2 linked regions of the Lichenicola cladoniae genome follow. The protein of the gene in region 2 interacts with the protein of the main gene of each other region in a pairwise test. Links are inferred from orthologs where the notes say so. Each region holds a gene or a part of one and is shown on either strand. Other genes may lie near its edges.

Evidence for each region. Proteins that work in one complex are often made in the same cells at the same time.
Region 1: the proteins of HN018_RS20540 (region 2) and mntR interact in binary tests that used the Escherichia coli proteins (3 or more experiments, as listed by UniProt). The link is inferred for Lichenicola cladoniae from one-to-one orthologs.

The regions. Positions count from the first base shown.
Region 1 is NZ_CP053708.1:3,623,730-3,628,799, forward strand. The notes cover bases 1,002-4,000. They hold mntR (manganese-binding transcriptional regulator MntR), read left to right. Parts: upstream 1,002-2,223; coding sequence 2,224-2,778; downstream 2,779-4,000. Other genes in these bases: HN018_RS16410 (Nramp family divalent metal transporter), read right to left, coding at 1,002-2,231; HN018_RS16420 (response regulator), read left to right, coding at 2,972-3,358; HN018_RS16425 (nucleoside triphosphate hydrolase), read right to left, coding at 3,373-4,000. In the rest of the region: circadian clock protein KaiC, read left to right, coding at 1-549; HN018_RS16405 (circadian clock KaiB family protein), read left to right, coding at 536-880; more of HN018_RS16410, read right to left, coding at 897-1,001; more of HN018_RS16425, read right to left, coding at 4,001-4,020; HN018_RS16430 (histidine kinase dimerization/phosphoacceptor domain -containing protein), read right to left, coding at 4,075-5,070.
Region 2 is NZ_CP053708.1:4,526,696-4,531,670, forward strand. The notes cover bases 668-3,571. They hold HN018_RS20540 (methionine ABC transporter ATP-binding protein), read left to right. Parts: upstream 668-1,537; coding sequence 1,538-2,605; downstream 2,606-3,571. Other genes in these bases: HN018_RS20535 (MetQ/NlpA family ABC transporter substrate-binding protein), read left to right, coding at 734-1,528; HN018_RS20545 (methionine ABC transporter permease), read left to right, coding at 2,586-3,242; HN018_RS20550 (acyltransferase family protein), read right to left, coding at 3,303-3,571. Outside these bases: HN018_RS20530 (flavin reductase), read right to left, coding at 76-561; more of HN018_RS20550, read right to left, coding at 3,572-4,400. UniProt on the Escherichia coli protein: Part of the ABC transporter complex MetNIQ involved in methionine import. Responsible for energy coupling to the transport system. It has also been shown to be involved in formyl-L-methionine transport.

The DNA.
Region 1 (5,070 bases), 900 kb from region 2 along the record:
TTGCTGGACCAGGCGAGCCACAGCACCGAGTTGTCGGCAAGCCAGGTGTCAACGATCGCCGATACATGGCTGCATGTTTCGTATGTCGCTCGCGACGGAGAACGTAATCGCGCGCTGACCATCATCAAATCGAGGGGCACCGGACATTCGAACCAGGTGCGTCAGCTGGTGCTCGAGGCGTCCGGGATCGATCTCGTCGACGTCTATGTTGCCGAGGGTGAAGTACTGATGGGGAGTGGGCGGGCGCAGAAGGAAGCCGAGACCGAGCGGCTCCATGTCCTCGAGCAGATCGTCGCGGAACGACAACGCCTCAATCTTGACCGTCAACTGGCGGAAGCGCGTGCACAGGTCCAGGCGGCTGCACTGGAACTTGGATGGAAGCAGCGGGAGGCCGACCTGCTCACCCTGGCCGAAAAGAATCGTCAGGAAGTCTACCGCGAAGCCGCCATCGAGCGGCTGGGGCTGAGACGTGCTACCGACGATCTCCCTCCGGCAGAAATTTCGACAACCCAGGATATCCTACAGGATCAAAACAATGCATCCGGTTGACCCGCCCCCGGACGGCATCGACGCCTCCGGCGAGGGCGCCGGTGAAGAGCCGGCCGTCTACCTGCGACTTTATGTGGCCCGGTCCACGCCCAACTCGGTGCGCGCGGAACGCAATCTGACTACCGTGCTCGCGTCCCTGAAGCACGAGCGCGTGCTCCGTTTCCTGGAAGTGATCGATGTGTTCCTGCAGCCCAGGCGCGCCGTTACCGAGGGTGTCATCGTCACTCCGACGCTCATCGGGCTTTGCGGCGACAAACGGATCGTGCTGATGGGAGATCTGGCCGACCGGAGCCAGCTGGAAGGCGTTCTCGCAGGACTGTCGAAGGACTGACACACCGGCTGCGGGGTCACGCAGGCAGCAGTCCGGCAGTCTGAAGCAGAAGCGTCACGTTCAGGATCGACACGAAGGCCACCATGATCGAGGCCATGACCAGGGTCCGGCCGTTCATGCGGAACCGGCCCATCACCCGCCTGTCTCGGCTGATCATCAACAGGGTGATCATCGGCAGCGGCAGCACGAAGCTCAGCACCACCTGACTCCACAGCAAGGCGCTGGTCACGTTGGCGCCGAGCGCGATCACGATGAACGACGGCAGCATCGTCACCAGCCGGCGGATCCAGATCGGGATTCGGAAGCCGACGAACCCCTGCATCACCACCTGACCGGCCATCGTGGCCACCAGCGAACTCGACAGGCCCGACGCCAAAAGCGAGATCAGGAAGATCAGCGCGGCCGCGCGGCCGAGCAACGGCGTCAGCGTGTGGTAAGCGCCTTCCAGGCTGTCGATCTCGGCGTGGTTGCCATGGAAGCAGGCGGCCATGACCACCATTGCCATGTTCACCAGCCCGGCGATGGTCAGCGCGAACACCACCTCGCGGTTCGAGAACCGGACCATGCGGGCCCGCTCGGTGTCGTTGTGCAGGACGACCCGGTTCTGGGTCAGGCTCGAATGCAGGTAGATCGCGTGCGGCATGACCGTGGCGCCGACCAGGCCGATGCACAGGGTGATCGCGGCCGGATCGGGAATGCTCGGCACAACGCTGTGATACAGCACCGCTCCCCAGTCGGCCGGCGCGATCAGCAGCTCGCCGAGGTAGCTGATGCTGATCGCCGCGACCAGGCCGGCGATCACGATCTCCAGCGGTCGGAAGCCGCGCTTCTGCATGTTGAGCAGCAGCAGTGTCAGCACGCCCATGGTCGACATGCCGACCAGCAGGCCCACATGCAGCAGCAGCGACAACCCGACCGCACCGCCGATGAATTCGGCGAGGTCGGTTGCCATCGCTGCCGCCTCGGTGAGCAGCCACATCGCCATCGTCACCGGGGTCGAGAAGCGGTCGCGCGACAGTTCGGCCAGGTTGCGGCCGGTGACGATGCCGAGCCGGGCCGCCTGTGCCTGGAAGAACATCGCGATCAGGTTGGCCACCACCACGACCCAGAGCAGCGCGTAGCCGTAGCGGGCACCGGCCTGGATGTTGGCGACATAGTTGCCCGGATCGACATAGGCGACCGACGCCACGACAGCCGGCCCCATCAGCGGCAGCAGGCTACGGATGCCATGGCGCCGACCGCTGAGGGTTTCGCCGAGGGCATGCTGGGTCCGGTCGGTCAGGGTCGGAGAGGTGGCGATGAGGAGAGACTTTCCGGAAAAGGGAACCAGCCGCGATGAGATCGTGTACACCAAGTGTAGCCTCGGCTACAATTCGGTCAACCGCCCCGAATGGCGTTATCGTGCCGCCGACATGACAAGCCCGCGACACCCGGCACTGCAGCACGACAAGGACGGCGAGCGGCCCGTGCTGGCGGAACATCATGACCGCGCGCGGACTGCACAGACGCGCGTGCTGCTGGAGGACTATGTCGAACTGATTTCCGATCTCGCCGGCGAAGGCCAGGCGGTCGGCCCCAGCTCGCTGGCGCGCCATCTCGGGGTCAGCCACGCCAGCGTCATCAAGAGCATCGGCCGGCTTGGACGCGAAGGGTTGGCAACTACCCTGCCCTATCGCGGCGTATCCCTCACCGAGACCGGCCAGGCCATGGCGGCCCGTGTCCGGCGTCGGCATCGGGTCGTCGTGGCGTTGCTGCGTGCGGTCGGGGTGCCGGAAGCCGAGGCAGAGGCCGATGCCGAGGGGATCGAACACCATGTCTCGAACGCGACGCTCGAAGCGTTCGAACGCTTCCTGACGGCGTCGCAAAAGCCTTGCACACGCGCAATTGATCCCGATTGAGCGAGCATCGCAGTTAATACATCACGAGATAACCGTGATGGTTGAAATTATAGTGAGTGGCGCACGCACGCAGCGTGGTTCGATGTGAACCGTTTCAACGCGCCCGCATGAAGACCGGATCTTCACTCAGCCTGATCGTGGTAGCGCACTGTTCTTTACGCCGACAATCTGACCATATTTCGGGACAGGCACCTTGTTCCTGAACCGTGTGCTGATCGTCGAGGACGAGGCGATGATCTCGATGATGATCGAGGATTGCCTGGATCATCTCGGCTACGATGTCGTCGCGGTCGCATCGCATCTCGATGACGGGCTGGAAAAGGCACGCACGCTGGACATCGACGTCGCGGTGCTCGACGTGAATCTGCATGGAAAGCTCAGCTATCCGATCGCGGAGATGCTGGTGGACCGACATATCCCGTTCATCTTCGCCACCGGATACGGAAGGGCCGGGCTGCCGGAAAACCTTCGCAACGTGCTGGTCGTGACCAAGCCGTTCCGCGAGCAGCAACTGGCCGACGCGCTGCGGGCCGCGACCGCCGGGGCATCGACCAGCGGGATGGATCCGCTCGCCAGGTAGATCGGCCGGCCTGTTCAGGCAGGCGTCTCGGGGCTGCTGATCATGATGTCGGCCGGGCGGCTGTTGGCAAGCACCAGCCGCACGTTCGGGAGGTCGTTCCCTTCCATCTTGGTGACGATCGCCGCCTCGTCATAATCGAACCCTGCCCAGCGCTCGAGCAGTCGTTCTACCAGTATGTCCTCGGTGACATCGAGCATGACGGTCAGATCGAACAGCGGGCCGAGATCCCGCCAGCCCGGCTGGTCCAGGAGCAGGTAGTTTCCTTCCGCCAGGATGATGCGGGCCGATGCCGGGACGATACGGCCGCCGGCACGCGCGATCTCGATCGACCGGTCGAACACCGGCACCGCGATATCACGTCCGTCATCGGCGCGCAGACGTTGCAGCATGGCGCGGAACCCATCCAGATCGAATGTGTGCGGCGATCCCTTGCGGGCGCGGTCGCCACGTGCGTTCAGCACCATGTCGTCGAAATGATAGCCATCCATCGGCAGGATATCGGCATGACCGGGGCGCACGGCATTGATCCGCTCCTTGAGCGTCTCGGCGGTCGTCGACTTGCCGGAACCGGGAGCACCGGCGATCGCGATGATCCGGCGCGACGCCGACTGTTCGGCCAGGACCCGCTCGACCAGGGACGAAACGGTCAGGTGCTCGGACATTGTTTCGTGCTCCATGCCCGATGCGGCTCGAATCGGGTGGCAGACTTCATACGATCACATCGGGATCGCCGCCACCGGCTGGATCGGGATGCTGATCTCGACCCGCAGACCCGGCTGGTTGTCGGTTTCGGTCAACGTTCCGCCAAGCTGCTTGACCAGCCCATCCATGATCCGGGAGCCGAAACCCATCTGGTGCGAGCTTCGGCCGATGCCCCGGTCCGCTACGACCATGCTGACATGCGTCGGCGTCCGATCCAGCCCGACCCGGATCGGGCCCGACGCACCCGCATAGGCATATTTGTTGGCGTTGATCAGCAACTCGGTGAGGACCAGTCCGAGCGTGACCGCCCAGTCGGCGGGGATCATGACCGCATCGACGTCCAGGGTGAAGTGTCCCATCCAGTCCTGGCCCATGAACGCGAAGGTGTCCGCGCAGAGCTCCCGGACATAATGGCCGGCATCGATCCGGTCGATCGTGTCGCCGCGATACAGGCGCCGATGTACCAGTGCCACCGCGGTCAAGCGCCGCCGCGCCTCTTCCAGCGCGGCGTGCAGGCCGGGATCGGTCGATGCGCGCGACTGCATGGCAAGAAAACTCGAGACCAGGCCGAGGCTGTTCTGGACGCGATGATTCACCTCGCCGATCGCCAGCTCCTTCTGCAGCAGCAGCAGGTCCTTTTCCAGCAGGATTCGGGTCAGCCGCTGGTTGAGCTCCCGGGTCCGGCGGTTGTGCTGCACCTCCAGCAGCACCGCCCGCAGCCTGGTGGCGGCCTCGACCTCCGCGACCGACCAGGGCCGTGCACGGCCGCTGACGGTTTCCGACCAGTCGGCGAACGACGCCCGGGGCGTCAACGGCGCGGCATGATCGGTTTCGGCTGGCTTGTGTGGATTGCCGGCCCAGTTGACCGTTTCTAGCCGCTCGGCCCTGAACCAGCACAGCAGCCAGGGCTCGTCGGCGGACAAGGTGATCGCCAGCAGGCCACTGCCGAATTTCTGGAACCGTTCCGCCTCAGGATAGGTTTTTGCAAGACTGGCACTGGCGAAAACTGG
Region 2 (4,975 bases):
CCGGAGCGGAGCGGCCTCCCGGCCGTGAGCACCGGAAGCGCAGAGAGCCGCGTCGGATCGCCGGCACAGTAGCATTCAAACGTGGGAAAGGCCGTGGTAGGCGCGGGCGAAGTAGACCAGCGCCGCTGCCGGGTCGCCGAGACGGATGTCCTGCACGTGGCAGAAGATGACGCTGTGCGTGCCGACCTCGACAACGCTTGAGACCAGGCAATCGAACGAGACCAGCGACTGCTCGAGCACCGGGGCGCCGGTGACCAGCGTGGTCCAGACGCCTTCGGTAAAGCGTTCCTCCATGTCCAGCTTGCCGGCAAACGCGACCGATATGTCGCGCTGGGCGTGGGCGAGGGTGTTCACGCAGATCGGACCACCCTCGATGAAGGCGGCCCGCGAGCGAGAACTGCGATTGATGCAGACGAGCAGGGTCGGCGGGTCGTCGGTCACGGAGCAGACCGCCGACGCGGTCAGCCCATGACGGCTGACTCCATCGCCTGTGGTGATGACGTTGACCGCTGCGCCAAGCCGCGACATTGCCTCGCGATAGATCGTTGTATCGACGCCCATCGTGCTTCTCTCCCTGCTGCCAGACGTGGCGCCCATGCTCGACGTGCTTCATGTTCGAAGCGCGTGACGTTATCAACCATCCTTCGCACAGGGCGGGCTCACGGTTATTGGCGCCGCTGTGATTCACATATATACGCGCATCCCGACGTAGATCACGAAGGCGGCTCTCCGCATGCATCGACGCACCCTCCTCGGACTTGCAGCCGGCCTGGCCATGCCGGCGCTGCACGCGCGTGCCGACAGCGCGCCGCTGTCCTTGCGGGTCGGGATCATGTCCGGACCGGAAGAGGACATCGCCGAAGCTGCGCGCGGGATCGCGGCAGCGCATGGTTTGACGCTCAAGCTGGTGACCTTCGAGGATTACACGCTGCCGAACGAGGCTCTGGCGAGTGGCGATATCGATGCCAATGCATTCGAGCACAAGCCGTTCCTCGACTCCCAGATTCAGGCGCGCGGCTACCATATCGTCCCGCTCGGGCTGACCTATGTCGAGCCGATGGGGATCTATTCGAAGAAGCTCCATAGGCTCGACGCGCTGGCGGATGGCGCACGGATCGCGGTGCAGAACGACCCCAGCAACCAGGGGCGGGCACTGAACCTGCTGGCAGCGCATGGGCTGATCGCGCTGGCGCCGGGGCGCGGCCTGCTGCCGTCGCTGGCCGATGTCACCGGGTCGGCCAAACATCTGCGGCTGATCGAGCTCGATGCCGCGCAGTTGCCGCGGGCACTCGACGACGTGGCGATGGCGTCGATCAACACCAACTACGCGGTCAGCGCCGGCCTCGATCCGGCCGCAGCCCTGATCCGCGAGCCGCGCGAGAACAATCCCTATGCCAACATGATCGCGGTACGTGCCGGCGACACCAACCGGGCCGGCATGAAGACGCTGCTGGCCTCGTATCAATCGCCCGAGATGGCCGCTTTCCTGGCGTCGCATTTCAAGGGCGCCATCCTGCCATCGTTCTGAAGCGCCTCCATGGATGAAGCGCCTGCCCTGATCCGCTTCGAGCGGGTGACACGGCGCTTCGGCGGCCATCCGGCGATCGCGGACATATCGTTCTCGGTCGGGCATGGCGAGATCGTCGGGGTCATCGGCCGGTCCGGCGCCGGCAAGTCGACGCTGCTGCGCTGCCTGGCCGGGCTGGAACGGCCGGACGAAGGCAGGATCGTGCTCGATGGGCAGGACCTGGCGCAGCTCGGCGAACCGGCGCTCCGGGCGCGGCGGCGTCGCATCGGGCTGGTGTTCCAGCACTTCAACCTACTGTCGTCACGGACCGCGGCGCAGAACATCGCGTTGCCGCTCAAGATCGCCGGCTGGACACGGGCCGATCGCGCGCGCCGCACCACGGAGTTGCTGGAGCTGGTCGGGTTGCCGGACCGGGCCGGGCATTATCCGGCGCAACTGTCCGGCGGTCAGAAGCAGCGTGTCGGCATTGCGCGCGCTCTGGCCGCGAGCCCGGCGCTGCTGCTGTGCGACGAGGCGACCTCGGCGCTCGATCCGGAAACCACGCATTCGATCCTGGCGCTGCTGCGCGACATCAACGCGCGGCTCGGCCTGACCATCATGCTGATCACCCACGAGATGAGCGTGGTCAGGGCGGTGGCGGACCGCGTGCTGGTGCTCGAGGCTGGTCGCCTGGTCGAGGATGTTCCGGCGGCGCGCTTGTTCGCCCATGTCGAGGCCGGCAGCATGAACGAGGCTACCCGGAGCCTGCTGCGTGACCAGCGCCCGTCCCTCCCCGGCTTCCTGGTCGATCGGCTGACGCCGGAGCCGGCCGCCGGCAGCCACGCGGTGCTGGAACTGGGGGTCGGCGGCGACGCGGCGCATTTGCCGATGATTGCCCGGCTGGCCACCGAAACCGGGATCGAGGCGACGTTGCTGGAAGGCGGCGTCACCCATATCGGACAGGAGCCGATCGGTGCGTTGTTCCTCGCCGTGCCCTCGGACCGGGCCGACGAGGCCGAGGCGGCCTTGCGCCGGTTCGGCGCCGACACGACGGAAACCTCGTTGCGGAGGCTTGGCCATGTCGTCCTACCTGATTGACCAGATCGCGCTGGCACTCTGGCAGACGGTGGAAATGACCCTGGCGTCCGGGGTGATTTCGCTGCTGCTCGGCCTGCCGCTGGCGATCCTGCTGGTGGTGACTGCGTCCGATGGCCTGAAGCCGATGCGGCTGGTCAACCGGGTGCTGGGCGGACTGGTCAATGCGGTCCGGTCGCTGCCGTTCATCGTGCTGCTGGTGGCGTTGATCCCGCTCACACGGCTGATTGCCGGCACATCGATCGGCACCGAGGCGGCGATCGTGCCGCTATCGCTCGCGGCGACACCGTATTTCGCCCGTGTGGCCGAGGTTTCGCTACGGGAGGTGGACCAGGGCCTGGTCGAGGCGGTGCAGGCGATGGGCGGGAGCAGGCTCTCGATCATCCGCGAGGTGCTGCTGCCGGAGGCGTTGCCCGGGCTGATCGCCGGCTTCACGCTGACGCTGGTGACGCTGGTCGGCGCTTCGGCGATGGCGGGCGCGATCGGCGCGGGCGGGCTCGGCGACCTGGCCATCCGCTACGGCTACCAGCGGTTCGAGACCAACGTGATGATCGCCGTGGTGGCAATCCTGATCGTCCTGGTCTCGGCGCTGCAGTGGGCCGGCGACCGGGCGGCGCGCCACGTCGACAGACGTGCCTGATACCGGCGTCGACAGACGGGCCTGATACCGGCGTCGACAGGCTCCTGTCGTTCGATCGTATCAGGTCGATACCGCCATCCGGGTCGTACGGGTTTTGACCGGCGGCGCGAGACCGAACATCGCCAGAAGATGCAGCCGCTTCATCACCAGGTGAATGCCGACCGGGATCATGACCCCGGCACTGGTGCCGACTACCAGGTAAAGCCACGGGTCCGCCACGACATGCAGCTTGAGCATGATTACCCGCGCACCCGATCCGGCGATGACGTGCAACACGTAGATCGTCATCGACATGACGCCCACGCCTGCCAGCCAGCGATGCCCACGCTGATCCAGCACCTTGCAGACCAGCACGATGCCGGCAATTCCCGTGATGCATGCTGGCAGCGAGAGGAGGCTTACCGGGTCTCGACCGGAGAGCGTCCCGCCGGCCCAGACCATCAGCGCGAAGGCGAACCAGACCAGCGCCGCAACGGTCCAGCCGCGGATACGATCGGGCTGCCAGCGCGCGAGCATCGCTGGTCCGTAGAGGCCCGCAACATAGAAAGGAAGATCGTAGAGCGTCATCGACAACTGTGTCGGTATCGGAACGGCCTGGTAGATTGCGAAACCAGCAAACGCGATACCGATCAGGGTCAGCCGCGACGGCAGCAGCACGACGAGGACATGGCAGATCATGATGGCATACAGGAACCAGAACTGCCCGATCGGCTGATACCAGATCTTGGCAAGGTCGGTGAACGTCATCGGGGTGTTGACGTCATGCGCCAGCATGATGATGACGCAGCCCTGCAAGACGGACCAGAGAAAGTAGGGATAGGCGATCGTCCAGACTTTGTTGACGAGAAAGGCCTGGTTTCCTCGTCGGAGACTGTGCTGGACATTGAGACCGGCCAGGAAAAAGAACAGCGGCATATGGAAAGCATACACCGTGTAGTCCATCCATCCTGCCAGCGTCAGGTTGGAAAATACTCCGCTTTTGACGATCCCACGCAGGGAGTGGCCGAACACGACGAGTATAACGCCGATCCCACGTGCGTAATCGATCCAGACCTGGCGTTCGGACGGAGTTGATGCAGTTGCGGTAACAGAACGACTAATCTCTCGATCCAAAAGCACAGCCGCGTCTCTTTCAAATTGCAGGGTCTCGGCGATCATTCGACACGGCGCTCTATTATTTGCGACAGCCCGTCGATATCAGCCGTCGACCTTACGATGAGTTCCCGGAACGATCTCATTGTTATAATACGTTCTCGACCGTAAAGAACCACCTCATTAGGAGTAGTCAGCTTTTGCTTGTCTGATGTTAATATAATGATCTTTCGTACAACGCAGACGGTTTCCACGGCGGTATAAGTTTTGCGACCGTTGTTCCGATATTGGCGATCGGGCCGCCCTTGTTCCAAACGGCGAAACAGTCGTGGGGGTTTACTCGCGATCCGTGCGCGCTAAAGCAGGCATCAACACTATCGATCGGTCACATCAGCCGCAGATGTCGGCCCAGATTAATAAATGTTGCCCTGCCTCAAGAACTCGCCACGGATCACGAGAGCCTGCTTTGCTGGTCGCAGTCGTGATGGTCAGGGGGCGATCTGATTCCCGGTCTGCCGGTCGGTTTCAGCATGTCCATCCCTAAGACCTGCCGATCAGCTCGGTGGGCGCTGGGCGAGGCATTGCCGTCAGCCCGCGGCCAGGCGGCACCGGGAGGTTTGTCACCTCCCAGGCCGCCGTCC